2 regions of the Mesorhizobium sp. M7A.F.Ca.CA.002.09.1.1 genome follow, and region 2 is predicted to be linked to the other one. Evidence: riboswitches for the same ligand, from Rfam matches in the RefSeq annotation. Region 2 holds a riboswitch; the other holds the start of a gene.
The links. A riboswitch is a leader RNA that binds a small molecule or an ion and turns the genes downstream of it on or off. The one in region 2 is predicted to bind cobalamin.

Region 1 (3,400 bases), on a different contig from region 2:
CGTGTCCGAAATCAGCCGGCGAGTATACGCTCGATCGCCGGGCGGTTCAGCCCTTTCAGGCCGATGACGACGAGGCGCGAGCGGCGGTCATCCTCAGCGGTCCAGGCGCGGTCATAGTAATGATTGACGCGCGGCCCGACGGCCTGCAGCAAGAGCCGCATCGGCTTGCCGCCGACCTCGACGAAGCCTTTTACGCGCAGCACGTTCTCTTCTTCGGCGACGGTGGCGACGCGCTTTGCCAGCTCGTCCGGATTGGCGATCGAGGCAATGTCGACGATGAACGTGTCGAAGTCGTCATGCTCGTGGTCGAATGCGCCGTCATGATGGGACTTGCGGTTTTCGATGTCGTCCTCGACGGCCAGACCGAGCCCGAGCAGCACGGAGGGATCGACCTTGCCATGCGAGGTCGGCACGATCTTCACTGCGCGGGCGGAGTGTTCGCCAACGATGGCATTGGCGCGGGCGGTGCCGGCGGCGTCCATCAGGTCGCTCTTCGACAGGATGATCAGGTCGGCGCAGGCGATCTGGTCCTCGAACACTTCTTCCACCGGATCGTCGTGGTCGAGCGTCTCGTCCCCGGCGCGCTGCGCCTGGAGGGCCTCCATGTCGTTGGCGACGCGGCCTTCGGCCAATGCCGGTCCGTCGACCACGGCGATGACGCCATCGACGGTCACCCGGCTTTTCACGCTGGGCCACTGAAAGGCCTGGACCAGCGGCTTGGGCAGTGCCAGGCCCGAGGTTTCGATCAGGATATGGTCGACCCTCGGCGTCAGCGACAGGATTTGGTCGAGCGCCGGGACGAAGTCGTCGGCGACAGTGCAGCAGATACAGCCATTGGCCAGTTCGACGATGTTTTCCTCGGGGCAGGTGTCGATACCGCATCCCTTGAGGATCTCGCCATCGATGCCGATGTCGCCGAATTCGTTGACGATGATGGCGATGCGCTTGCCGCCGGCGTTTTCCAGGAGATGGCGGACCAGCGTCGTCTTGCCGGCGCCGAGGAAGCCAGTGACGACGGTGCAGGGAACGCGGGATACGGAAGTGGTCATGGTCAATCCTTCAGCATGTCGATGGGTGGAATGCGGGCCACGAGGCCGCGCTTGAGGCTATCGGGGCGGCCACGCCACGGGATCAGGCCATCTTTCGAGGTGGCGAAGAGCTTTGCGCCTGTCACGAGGTCGGCGCCGCTGGTCGCGGTCAGGTCGCCGAAGACATAGCTCCAGCAACCGTCGCGCAGGATCGCGGCGCTGAGGCGCCGCTTGCAATTGCCAAGGCATTCGACGCTGCGGATGCGGATATCGTCGCCAGCGGCGGCGCGGCGCGTGTCGTCCGTCAGCAACTCGCCGGCGCGGGGATGAGCGTCGGAGCCGGTCTCATTGCGGCAGGAGCCGCAGACGATGATGGTGACGCCGGCCAAGGCATCATCATGGCCGGACGAAATATCCGCTGTGCCAGCCGAAAAACTGCTGTCGTGGTCCAAAGATCGGGCTCCTTGCCCGGAAACCCGCCGGGCGATCGGATTCTACAGTCGCAGACGGCAGGTCTCCTGGCTCGCGAGTCATCGCCTTGGGTAGCCGCCTTCCCGGGAATTCCCAGTGGTTTTCGGCCTTGGCTCTTCGCTTACAGTTGCGGGGACAGCCGCGGATTTGGGATTTTGCCCCGCACCGCATTCCCTCTTAGCCCTTGCCGTTGCGGGCAAGGGACCATCTGGAACCGGATTTAGGCTTTTGCGGGCGGCGGTGTCAACGCGAGCTTACGACACGGCTATGTCGGCCAGCGCCGCGCCCAAATCGCCGGCAGGCGTCACTTCGATGCGTTCGAGCCCGAGCCAACCTTGCATCTGCTTCAATTCCTCGAACAGCTCCGCAGCGGTTTCAGGCGGCGCACCGGGCTCGGCATAGGCCGCATGGACCCGCAGTATGCTGGCCGGGCGATCGGCCTTGAGGTCGACGCGTGCCACGATCCTGTCGCCGAGCAGGAACGGCAGGACATAATAGCCATACTGCCGCTTGTCGGCAGGTGTGTAGATCTCGATGCGGTAGTGGAAATCGAACAGCCGCTCGGTGCGCGAGCGCTCGAAGACGACCGGATCGAAGGGTGCCAGCAAGGCGCGGGCCTCGACTTTGCGCGGCAGACGGGCGTCCCGGTGAAGATAGGCCGGCTTGTCCCAGCCTTCGACACGCACCGGCAGCAACTCGCCCGTTTCAACCAGTTCCTCCAACCGGCCTTTCATATCGGCCGGCGACAGGCGGAAATAGTCGCGCAAATCGCTTGAAGTCGCCACGCCGTGGGCGCGGGCGGAAATGCGCAGCAATTCGCGGTGCGCGTCCTCAGGCGTCGGCACCGGCAGATCGAGGATCGCCTGCGGCAGCACGCGCTCGGGCAGGTCATAGAAGCGCTCGAAACCGCGGCGGTGCGCCGTGGTGATGCGGCCGGCCCAGAACAGCCATTCGAAGGCGTGTTTGGCATCGCTCCAGCCCCACCAGCCGCCCGAACCTTTCTGGCCCTCCAGCGCGGAAGCGGCGATCGGGCCGCGCTCGGCGACCTCGCGGTAGATCTCTTCGATGTAGGCGGCGTGCTCGCGGCCCCATTTGGCGAGACCCAGATACATTTCCTCGCCCCGCTCGGCGCGCTGCATGCGCCAGCGCATCAGCGGGTATGTCTCGACCGGCAGGAAGGACGCCTCGTGCGCCCAGTATTCGAAAACCGTGCGCTTACGCGTCACGGCCGCGTTGTCGAGCAGCGAGAACGGGTAGGGGCCAAGGCGCGAATAGAGCGGCATATAATGAGCGCGCACCACCGCGCTGACGGAATCGATCTGCAACAGGCCGGTGCGGGAGAGCGTGCGGGCAAAATGCCGGCGGTCGGGCGTGCCGGTCGGGCGAGGATCGAGGAACCCTTGGGCGGCAAGGGCGATGCGCCGGGCCATCGGGAGCGAGATCTTTTCCTTCATGCAGGTATCACTTTGACGTGTTTTGACCGAGGGTCGAATGGCTGATTCCAACCCATGCTAGCAGGGTTTTGGCAGCATTCATGTCAGGAGAGAAAAGTGGAGTAAAAAGCGAAGGAAATCAAACAGGAGCGGATCGGACCAGTTTGCCGCGATATGCCGTCCAGGTCGATGTTTTGAACAAGGTTTGACTTGCTTCGCTGGAAGTGCTGCGCTAACCCTCGCCGCGTTGCAGCATAGGCCCTTAAAACGGTTCAGCGGTTAAACTGTCACGCTTCCGCATTAGGGTCCGGTGCTGTAATCAACGTGGATTGGCGCCAACGGAAAGCCGAGCATGAACGCACTCTTGAGCTCATACCTGCCCATCGTCCTGTTCATAGGCGTGGCGCTGGTTGTCGGCCTGGCGCTGCTGGCCGCGCCCTTCCTGGTGGCCTACCGCAATCCCGATCC
Region 2 (3,400 bases):
GACTATCTGTTCGAGGGGACGGTCGACTATGTCGAGCAACTCGGCGAGGTGCAGCTTGTCTATGTCGACATCGGCCGCGCCGATCTGCCGCTGGTGACCAAGCTGCCCGGCAATGTCGAGGTCAAGCGCGGCTCGACATTGCGGCTGAGCGCCAATGGCGAGGACCTGCATATCTTCGACGCGGATGGACGTTCTTTCGCGTTGCATGAAGTGGAAGCAAAGGCGGCTTAACCGCAATTACCGTGTCAGGCACAAAAAAGAGCGGCGGGCCGGGCCCGCCGCTCTTTGACTTGGAGATCGACTTCGGTTGTTAGTTGTTGCCGAAGAGGTTGCGGTCGGCACCTTGCGGAGCAGACTTCTGGGTGGTGTCACCCGACGAGTTCAGCAGCTTGTAGACCGGCGAACCGGTGTTGCGTACCGAAGAGGTGCGCGTGCTGTCGACCGAAGTCGTGGCGGCAGGCTGATTGGCACCATTGGAGCCAAAATTGTCGCTGCCGGCGAAGGCACTGCCGGTGATGGCCAGAACGGCGGCGGCAGCAATAAGGATCTTGTTCATTTTAGTCTCCTGAATTCTGGATTTCGCCAGGACGGCAGACACAGCTGCCGTCGGTTGCGAAATTGGTTGTTAGCGACCGAAGAGGTTACGGTCGCTGCCCTGAGCGGGCGTCTGGGCAGCCGGTTCCGAGGTTTTGGTGGAAGCCGTGTACGACTGGTCCACAGCGGCGGCAGGCTGGTTGGGGCCGTTCGAACCGTAGTTGTCGCTGCCCGCGAAAGCGCTGCCGGTGATGGCCAGAACGGCGGCGGCAGCAATGAGGATCTTGTTCATCTTGAATACTCCTGAATGTCTGAATTTCGCCAGGGCGGCGGGCGAGCCCGCCGTCGACCGGGAAACTGGGAATCGGCTGTTAGTTGTTGCCGAAGAGGTTGCGGTCAGCACCCTGGGCAGGCGCCTGAGCAGCCGGTTCCGACTTCTTGGTCGAAGCGGTGTACGAGCTGTCGACAGCAGTGGCTGCCGCGGCGTTGGAACCGTAGTGGTCGCTACCAGCGAAGGCGCTGCCGGAAATGGCCAGAAGGGCTGCGGCAGTGAGAATGATCTTTTTCATTTTTGGTACTCCAGTATCGTCTTTTTTCCGTCCGTCTAGCGGCGTGTCTTGGAAATGAAATCGCGTCGTTCGGACAGCCCCGATGTGGGAGGGCAAGGTCGTCTTTTCCAATCACGAAGTTGTTCCGTGTGGACCATGAATCCACACCTTGAAATTGTGCCAACGGAATCTAGGGATGCATTTTTCTTCTTCATATCAGTGTGTTAGGTGTAGCCACCTGATGGATCACTGACTGTTTCAGAGGCCCAGCGTTCACACCGTCCTGCACGCACCGTCAACAGAAACGAACCGTTCGGTTCGATTTTAGGGCGAACTAATAGTCATTTTTCGAAACCATTAACCTTTTTTGACCCCCCGCGAAGGGTCGGATTCGGGAAGATCGCAGCCGGCAAATGGCCGCCCGGGAGGTGGGATCTCGGCCCGCGACGAGCTGCAGTAGCGTTTCGCATGCCGTGTCGCGCCGCATGGATACGATGTCGTTTTCATGCCGACGGCGCGCCCGCGATCGTGGTTAGATCATACCATCTCAGGTGCCGCTTCGTGACGACGAGGCGGAGAATTGGGAAGCCGGTCAGAATCCGGCGCTGCCCCCGCAACGGTGGTGGAGTTCAAGTCGCAACGGGAGACCACTGGGCAACCGCCTGGGAAGGTGTCGCGATGGTCCGCAAGGACAACTCCAGAGCCCGGAAACCAGCCCGAGATTTTTAGACTCGACTGATCGCGGTGGGCGGTCAAGAGGTGGATAGCGCATGTCCGGCACACAGCCGGCCTGCGCTTCAATCCTTCCTCCGTCACCACCAGTTCAGTCCTTAGGAACGAGGACAGGACATGGATATCCGCAACGACATGCTGAGGCTCCTGAAGGGGCGCCGGCAAGGCTTTTCGCTGGAGCAGCCCTTCTACACCGATCCGGACTACTTCAAGCTCGACATGGAGCTGATCTGGTATCGCGACTGGCTGTTCATCGGCCATGATTGCGAACTGCCGAAGCCGGGCAGCTACATCACCGTGCAGGTCGGCGATTATCCGGTCGTCCTTGTCCGCGACCAGCACGGCAAGATCAACGCCTTCCACAATTCCTGCCGCCATCGCGGCAGCCGCGTGTGCAACACGGAGAAGGGTACCGCGGCAAAGCTCGTCTGCCCGTATCATCAGTGGACCTACGAGCTGGACGGCCGCCTGCTGTTTGCCCGCCAGATGGCCGACGGTTTCGACAAGAGTGATTTCGGCCTGAAGCCGGTCGCCTGCGAGAGCGTCGGCGGCTACATCTTCATCTGCCTGGCCAAGGAACCGGCAGATTTCGCGCCGATGCGGGCGATGATCGAACCCTATCTTTTGCCGCACCGGCTGCGTGAAGCAAAGATCGCCTTCGAGAGCACGATCGTCGAGAAGGGCAACTGGAAGCTGGTCTGGGAAAACAACCGCGAGTGCTACCACTGCGCCGCCAATCATCCCGAGTTGTGCAAGACCTTCCCCGAGGCTCCAACCATAACCGGCGTCCATGGCGCCGACAGCGACCCTGAAATGGTCGCACACTGGGCCAGATGCGAGGCATCAGGCTTGCCGAGCAAATTCCGCATCGATCCGGCAGGGCAGTACCGCGCCACCCGCGCGCCGCTGCTGCGCGATGCCGTCAGCTACACCATGACGGGAAAACGGGCGGTCCAGAAGAACCTGTCCGACAGCGTTTCAACCGACCGCATCGGCTCCTTGCTGCTCTATCACTATCCGACGACCTGGAACCATATCCTCGGCGACCACGCCGTTACCTTCCGCGTGCTGCCGATCAGTGCCACGGAAACCGCAGTGACAACGAAATGGCTCGTCCACAAGGATGCGGTCGAAGGCGTCGACTACGACCTCGCTGAGCTCACCCATGTCTGGACCGAGACCAACGACCAGGACCGCCGCATCGTCGAGGAAAACGCCTTCGGCATCCTGTCGCCGGCCTATGAACCAGGCCCCTATTCGGAGCTGCATGAGGGCGGCGTGATCCAGTTCGTCGAGTGGTACGCGTCGTTCATCGGGCCGCGCCTTGCCGAAGGCGGCCGGCCGGCCCTGCGCAGCGTCGCCTAGCCCAGGGGACAAGAGGATGAATGCGATGACGGACCTTGGCCTCTATCGCCATCTCGACCAGATGACGCCCTGGAACGACAGGCTGCAGGTGCTGGAAGTGATCGGCGTCAGCGACGAAGCGCCTGACGTGAAGACCTTCACCTTCCGCTCCGACAACCAGACCTGGTTCCGCTACAAACCGGGGCAGTTCGTGACTCTGGAACTGCCGACATCGGACGGGC

Region 1: another riboswitch for cobalamin. It lies ahead of EN994_RS14725 (DUF1636 family protein); the one in region 2 lies ahead of EN994_RS15380 (aromatic ring-hydroxylating dioxygenase subunit alpha).

Annotation. Positions count from the first base shown of each region.
Region 1 covers NZ_RZRR01000291.1:2,232-5,631, forward strand. The annotation lists gene cobW (cobalamin biosynthesis protein CobW) at 12-1,049, opposite strand; gene EN994_RS14725 (DUF1636 family protein) at 1,052-1,480, opposite strand; cobalamin riboswitch at 1,519-1,723, opposite strand; gene EN994_RS14730 (winged helix-turn-helix domain-containing protein) at 1,754-2,953, opposite strand; partial or broken gene EN994_RS14735 (NADH-quinone oxidoreductase subunit A) at 3,285-3,400, shown strand, end outside.
Region 2 covers NZ_RZRR01000309.1:2,266-5,665, forward strand. The annotation lists gene ugpC (sn-glycerol-3-phosphate ABC transporter ATP-binding protein UgpC) at 1-231, shown strand, start outside; gene EN994_RS15365 (DUF680 domain-containing protein) at 311-556, opposite strand; gene EN994_RS15370 (DUF680 domain-containing protein) at 626-826, opposite strand; gene EN994_RS15375 (DUF680 domain-containing protein) at 906-1,103, opposite strand; cobalamin riboswitch at 1,615-1,817, shown strand; gene EN994_RS15380 (aromatic ring-hydroxylating dioxygenase subunit alpha) at 1,932-3,179, shown strand; partial or broken gene EN994_RS15385 (hybrid-cluster NAD(P)-dependent oxidoreductase) at 3,205-3,400, shown strand, end outside.